Regions from separate parts of the Lentibacillus kimchii genome, predicted to be linked through region 2. Evidence: a T-box and tRNA genes for the amino acid it is inferred to sense, from the RefSeq annotation. Region 2 holds a T-box; the other holds one or more tRNA genes.
What was found. A T-box is a leader RNA that pairs with one kind of tRNA and senses whether it is charged. The one in region 2 lies ahead of trpS (tryptophan--tRNA ligase), so its partner is inferred to be a tRNA-Trp.
Positions count from the first base shown of each region.

Region 1: it encodes a tRNA-Trp, which carries the amino acid that the T-box ahead of trpS (tryptophan--tRNA ligase) is inferred to sense. The anticodon was not compared.

Region 1 is NZ_AP043934.1:842,519-845,772, reverse strand. Features, by position in the region: gene cax (calcium/proton exchanger) at 1-82, opposite strand, end outside; gene ACZ444_RS04690 (diaminopimelate dehydrogenase) at 269-1,255, shown strand; tRNA gene ACZ444_RS04685 (tRNA-Leu) at 1,436-1,517, opposite strand; tRNA gene ACZ444_RS04680 (tRNA-Cys) at 1,533-1,603, opposite strand; tRNA gene ACZ444_RS04675 (tRNA-Gly) at 1,618-1,689, opposite strand; tRNA gene ACZ444_RS04670 (tRNA-Gln) at 1,696-1,770, opposite strand; tRNA gene ACZ444_RS04665 (tRNA-His) at 1,785-1,860, opposite strand; tRNA gene ACZ444_RS04660 (tRNA-Trp) at 1,875-1,948, opposite strand; tRNA gene ACZ444_RS04655 (tRNA-Tyr) at 1,958-2,043, opposite strand; tRNA gene ACZ444_RS04650 (tRNA-Phe) at 2,054-2,126, opposite strand; tRNA gene ACZ444_RS04645 (tRNA-Asp) at 2,153-2,229, opposite strand; tRNA gene ACZ444_RS04640 (tRNA-Met) at 2,289-2,365, opposite strand; tRNA gene ACZ444_RS04635 (tRNA-Val) at 2,471-2,543, opposite strand; tRNA gene ACZ444_RS04630 (tRNA-Glu) at 2,596-2,670, opposite strand; tRNA gene ACZ444_RS04625 (tRNA-Ser) at 2,689-2,781, opposite strand; tRNA gene ACZ444_RS04620 (tRNA-Asn) at 2,783-2,857, opposite strand; rRNA gene rrf (5S ribosomal RNA) at 2,899-3,014, opposite strand; rRNA gene ACZ444_RS04610 (23S ribosomal RNA) at 3,144-3,254, opposite strand, start outside.
Region 2 is NZ_AP043934.1:1,988,354-1,991,607, forward strand. Features, by position in the region: gene ACZ444_RS10620 (FMN-binding glutamate synthase family protein) at 1-882, opposite strand, end outside; T-box leader at 1,081-1,257, shown strand; gene trpS (tryptophan--tRNA ligase) at 1,311-2,303, shown strand; gene ACZ444_RS10630 (YjbA family protein) at 2,409-3,170, opposite strand.

The DNA.
Region 1 (3,254 bases), 1.1 Mb from region 2:
TGACAGCTGGCCATTGAAAAATAACACCAGCAACGGATACCGGAACACCGATAATACTGAGAATTGTAAGTGCTCTGTTCATTAAACAAACCTGCTTTCTTAACCGGGTAAGCTTAGACTAACCATCTAACGGTGACATTATAATTATGTCCAGGGATCTCCACATACATGATTAGCTGGCCAGTACTGGATATTTGCTTTCACGATTAAAATTATTTAAGCTAATAGGAGCAAGTTAAATTTTTTCTCAAAATAAGGAGAAATGGATATGAGCTCTAACATTAAACTTGGAATCGTTGGCTTCGGCAATCTGGGTAAAGGTGCCGCCAAAGCGATCAAAGCAACATCTGATTTGGACCTTGTAGCTGTTTTTACAAGGCGGGAACCTGAATCACTGAATATTAATGAACCTGGTGTACAAGCTGTACATATTGATCACGCTGAGGATTACCAGTCGGCTATTGATGTAATGCTGCTCTGCGGCGGTTCAGCTACAGATTTGCCAGAACAGACGCCGCATTTCGCTAGTATGTTCAATACGGTTAACAGTTATGATACCCATGCTAAGATCCCTGAATTCTATCAAACGGTCAATGACGCAGCAGCCAATCATCAAACAACCGCTATTATCTCAGTTGGCTGGGATCCGGGCTTATTTTCGATTAATCGTGTCATGGCTGATGCCATTTTACCGGAGGGCAAAAGTTATTCATTCTGGGGAGAGGGCCTCAGCCAAGGGCACTCCGATGCTGTAAGACGCGTCAACGGTGTTAAGAATGGTGTTCAGTACACTATCCCATCCGAAGAAGCGATTGAGCAAGTACGCAGCGGTGCTAATCCCGAATTATCAAAGTCTGATAAACATAGGCGTGTTTGCTATGTGGTTGCAGAAGAAAATGCCGACAAAGCCGCAATTGAACAAGAAATCAAGACAATGCCGAATTATTTTGCTGATTATCATACAGACGTTCATTTTATTTCAGATGAAGAATTGGAACGTGATCATGCCAAAGCTCCACATGGCGGGTTCATTATTAAAAGCGGTCAGACAGGCAGCACTAATCAGCAGTTGTACGAGTTTTCGCTTGCATTAGACAGTAACCCTGAATTCACTGCCAGTGTTCTGGTCGCCTATGCACGTGCAGCCTTCAGACTAAGTCAGGAAAAACAATTTGGGGCCAAAACCGTATATGATGTCGCACCAAGTTATATATCGCCCCTATCTGGAGAGGCCTTAAGAAGAGATTATTTATAAATAATAAGATGACACTATAGACAACAACTCCCTGTTACTCAGGGAGTTGTTTTATTATGAGTCCTGCATTGCGGTTGGTATGATTGCGGATGTCAGCTAAAAACAATTTAATTTAACGCATAAAAAAACAGGGTAATCATACCCTGTTTTTTATACACAATTGTTTATCTGCTATATCGATACCTGAGGTGGGGCTCGAACCCACACGCCCGTAGGCACAGCATTTTGAGTGCTGCGTGTCTGCCAATTCCACCACTCAGGCATAATCACTAAGTAGAGGCGGTAACCGGATTCGAACCGGTGATAAAGGTTTTGCAGACCTCTGCCTTACCACTTGGCTATACCGCCAAAGGAAGCAAAAGAGCGGAAGACGGGATTCGAACCCGCGACCCCCACCTTGGCAAGGTGGTGTTCTACCACTGAACTACTTCCGCATGTACTGGCTGGGCTAGCTGGATTCGAACCAGCGAATCACGGGATCAAAACCCGATGCCTTACCGCTTGGCTATAGCCCAATATTGAATAATGATGGGGCGACCGGTGGGGATCGAACCCACGAATGCCGGAGCCACAATCCGGTGCGTTAACCACTTCGCCACGACCGCCATAAATGGAATTATGGCAGGGGTAGCAGGAATCGAACCCGCATCAAAGGTTTTGGAGACCTTCGTTTTGCCATTAAACTATACCCCTGTATTCAAATGGTGGAGGGGGAGGGACTCGAACCCCCGAACCCTGAAGGAGCGGATTTACAGTCCGCCGCGTTTGGCCAGCTTCGCTACCCCTCCATTTTAAAGGTGGCTCGAGACGGAATCGAACCGCCGACACACGGATTTTCAGTCCGTTGCTCTACCTACTGAGCTATCGAGCCAATACTATGTACAATTGAACTTGAAATGGCGGTCCGGACGGGACTCGAACCCGCGACCTCCTGCGTGACAGGCAGGCGTTCTAACCAACTGAACTACCGGACCAGGATGTAAAGCAATTGTCACTGTTATCATTGGTAATAAGCATGAATCATTAATTAAATTGGTTGCGGGGGCAAGATTTGAACTTGCGACCTTCGGGTTATGAGCCCGACGAGCTTCCAGACTGCTCCACCCCGCGATATGAAAATTAAATAACCACATCACATTATATCACTAATAATATCAGTATACCATACCTTACTTAAAATGTTTGCTTACGATGCAATACATATATTTTAAGTGATGGAGGATGCAGGGCTCGAACCTGCGGCTTCTTGCTTGTAAGGCAAGTGCTCTCCCAGCTGAGCTAATCCTCCGGCACATTATATTGCACTCATTTGTATACTCGCAATAACTTATAAAAAGAAATGGTGACCCGTACGGGATTCGAACCCGTGTTACCGCCGTGAAAGGGCGGTGTCTTAACCTCTTGACCAACGGGCCAAATATCAAGAAAATAAATGGCGGAGAGCGAGGGATTCGAACCCTCGAGACCGTGAAAACGGTCTACACGATTTCCAATCGTGCTCCTTCGGCCAACTCGGACAGCTCTCCATGGCTCCACAGGCAGGATTCGAACCTGCGGCTACTCGGTTAACAGCCGAGGGCTCTACCGCTGAGCTACTGTGGAATAATCCAAAAGTTAGCACTCAGTTGCAGTTGAATGAAACTGCCTGGCAGCGTCCTACTCTTGCAAGGGTCAAACCCCAACTACCATCGGCGCTGGAGAGCTTAACTGCTGTGTTCGGCATGGAAACAGGTGTGTCCTCTCCGCTATCGCCACCAGACCTTATGCTGTTCTTTTATTCTAATGAAGCACAGAAACCATTATAAGCATTTTTAATTCAAAATGCAAGAGGTTTTTTAAACCTTTGCACCCTGAAAACTAAATAAGAGAACCATCAAGCTGCAACCTGTTAGTTAAGTCCTCGATCGATTAGTATCCGTCAGCTTCACGTGTCGCCACGCTTCCACCCCGGACCTATCAACCTCATCGTCTTTGAGGGATCTTACTCACTGGACGTGAT
Region 2 (3,254 bases):
AACATGCCGGATTCTCGCAATTTCTTCAGTTACTTTTTCACCATTCACATGGCCGCCTTTTGTTTTAGCACCCTGAGCAAGTTTCAGTTCGAAAGCTTTAACTTGCTCAACCTCACTTTGTTTCCGAAAGGCCTCCCAGGAAAAGTTACCAGCCTTATCACGCACGCCAAATAACCCTGGGCTGATTTGCATGATAAGATCTGTATCACCCTTTAAATGATAAGGTGAAACACTTCCTTCTCCGGTATTCATCCATGAACCGCCGGCAATGCCTAGTCCCTCAGACAAGGCGGTGATAGCATTCTCGCCCAGCGATCCATAACTCATCGCAGACTGGCCGATCAGGCCTTTTAAATAAAAAGGCTGCCTTGCCGTATGGAATCCCAGTATCACATTATCTTCATCAGCCAGATAAGACGGATTAATTTCGGTTTCTTTGCTCTTTTCCTTACGTTTAAACAGATTTTCCTGATCAATCTCATACGTTCGGGTTTTAATTGCGGGTGTCTTGCCGATTCGTAATTCATCATCTAAAGCCGGGAACATACTATTCGTTAAATAGAAACCATCATCCGCAAAATTCCGTTCAGACCCATAGCTCATAATACTGCTGTTATATTTGCCGGCCTTCACGACAAATTCAAACTGATCCCGGTTGAAGGGTTTCCCCTCCTGATCATTCAAAAACAAATATTGACGAAGCTCTGGACCGATTTTTTCCAGAATATAACGTACTCGTCCCAGAACAGGATAATTTTGCAATACAGCATGCTGTTTTTGTTGAGTGTCCCTCCTGTACAGCCTGAATAAAATCACTCCCGGAATCAGTACAATCAGTATCAGAAATACCACAAGAGCGATAATCACCCATTTGGTTACCATTAATGACGCCTCCCCCTGTTTTTTTTAGTTATCAAGCTAATTAACAGTCGTCATAAAATTCGCCGTTTTATAGCCACTCTTTATATTCTAACTGAATCGGCGGTGTCCGTAAACGCGATTCGCATGTCTTTTCTCTAAACTGTTTCATAAAACATTTGATTTTTGATATCAGTATCGTATATAATGATAAAAAATCATAAAAAAGCAATGACAAAGTAGAAGTACAGTTAGCTCACGGTTATTCAAGAGAGTTTGTGGCTGGTGAAAACAAGCACCGGGTTAATTTGGAAATGGGCTTTCGAGCTTTATTTTTAAAGTGACCATATAGTTATTGTATGGTAAACAGGGTGGCACCGCGGTTCATTCGTCCCTTTCAACTGGGATAAATGAATCTTTTTTTATTGGCCAAAAATGAAGGAGTGACAACTATGCAGACAATTTTTTCAGGTATTCAGCCAAGCGGCACATTAACTCTGGGCAATTACCTTGGAGCCATTCAGCATTTCGTCAGGCTGCAGGAAGACAGCAACTGTTATTTTTGCATTGTTGATGAGCATGCCATCACCGTTCCACAAGACCGGTTGAAACTGCGCAGCAATATCCGTTCACTAGCAGCTTTATACTTAGCATCCGGTATCGACCCGGAAAAAGCAACCCTGTTTATCCAGTCCGAAGTGCCGGCCCATACACAATTGGGATGGATGCTTGAGTCCATTAGCTATACCGGCGAACTGGAACGCATGACACAATTCAAAGATAAAGCGTCCGGACAAGAAACGGTCTCATCAGCGCTCTTGACTTATCCATCACTTATGGCGTCAGATATTTTATTATATCAAACAGACATGGTGCCTGTTGGGGAAGACCAGAAACAGCATATGGAACTGACACGCAATCTAGCGGAGCGGTTCAACCGGCAATTTAATGATATCTTCACCATTCCTGAAACCCGCATTCCAAAAGTCGGAGCACGGATTATGTCATTACAGGATCCATCTAAAAAAATGAGCAAATCGGACGAAAACGAAAAAGCGTTCATTTCCATGCTTGATGATACGAAAAAAATTGACAAAAAAATTAAAAGTGCCGTTACTGACTCTGACGGGATTGTAACGTATGATGAAACGAACAAACCTGGTATTTCCAACTTACTGACGATCTTCGCCAGCTGTTCCGGCCGAACAATTGAAGAAATAGAAACACTCTATGCCGGAAAGGGTTATGGTGAGTTCAAACAGGGCACGGCTGACGCCGTCATCAGCGTGCTGCAGCCCATCCAGGATCGTTACCGGGAACTGCTTGACTCTGATGCGCTTGATGATATTTTGGATACAGGTGCCGATAAAGCCTCCCATGCCGCCAATAAAATGCTGAAGAAGGCCAAAAAAGCCATGGGACTCGGACGCGTGAAAAAACAATAAAAAACGTGCGGTTCTGCCCTTTTCGCAGGAGCCGCACGTTTTTTTATTAACAGATCTTTAAGTTGTCCTTTGCCGTTTTGATGTTACAAGCCAGACGTTCATGATTCACTTCAGTTTTGACGTATTTTGCAGCGTCTTCTGCTCGATATCCCACATCTGTTCCAGAAAAGGCTGACCTTTAATCATCTTCTGACACAAATCCTCATGTGCTTGTCGCCAGCCATACTTAACACCATCATACAGTCTGTTCCATACCGCAGTCACATCCATATTCTGTATATAGGGATACTGCTTGGGATCCCATTCAGTCAGCCAGTACCGCAGTTCCTCCAGATTGTCAGCAGTCTTCAGCTGATCCATGGCAATCATCAGAAGCTGCTTCAGCTGGCGTTCACGCCTTGTGAGACCATGAACGAATTCTGGATTCATAGACAATATATGATATTCCTTGGTAACGGAACTTCCGTCAAAGTTAAACGATTCCGGCTGCGTTGTTTTGATCATATCATAAACAAGTTGTTCCTGCCTTGGAATGAGCCGGCTCTTCCGTACAGGAATCTGATAGCCGATTGTATCAAAAGCGATAATGTCGCGGCCATCTGTCACCACAGCTGCAAACTCAAGAGGCTGACGATCCTGATTCTTGCGCATGTAAGCCCGCTTGTAAACTTGGTTCATCATATCGTCCGGCAGACTATGCATGTCATTCTCAATATAATCGAAAAGTTCTTCTGTTATGTACAGCAAGGGTACTTGATCAAGCAGCTCAATACTGTCACTTCTGCGCCATTCATGAAAAAAACATACATTATAGCCATTCTCTTCGCCTTCAAACCAGTTCAGCCAAACATCATGTAAATATAGCATACATCACCCTCACTTTTGAATGAATCATTAAAGAAATGTATTTAAAATACATTTTAACCATCCTGTAAAATTTTATTCGATCCA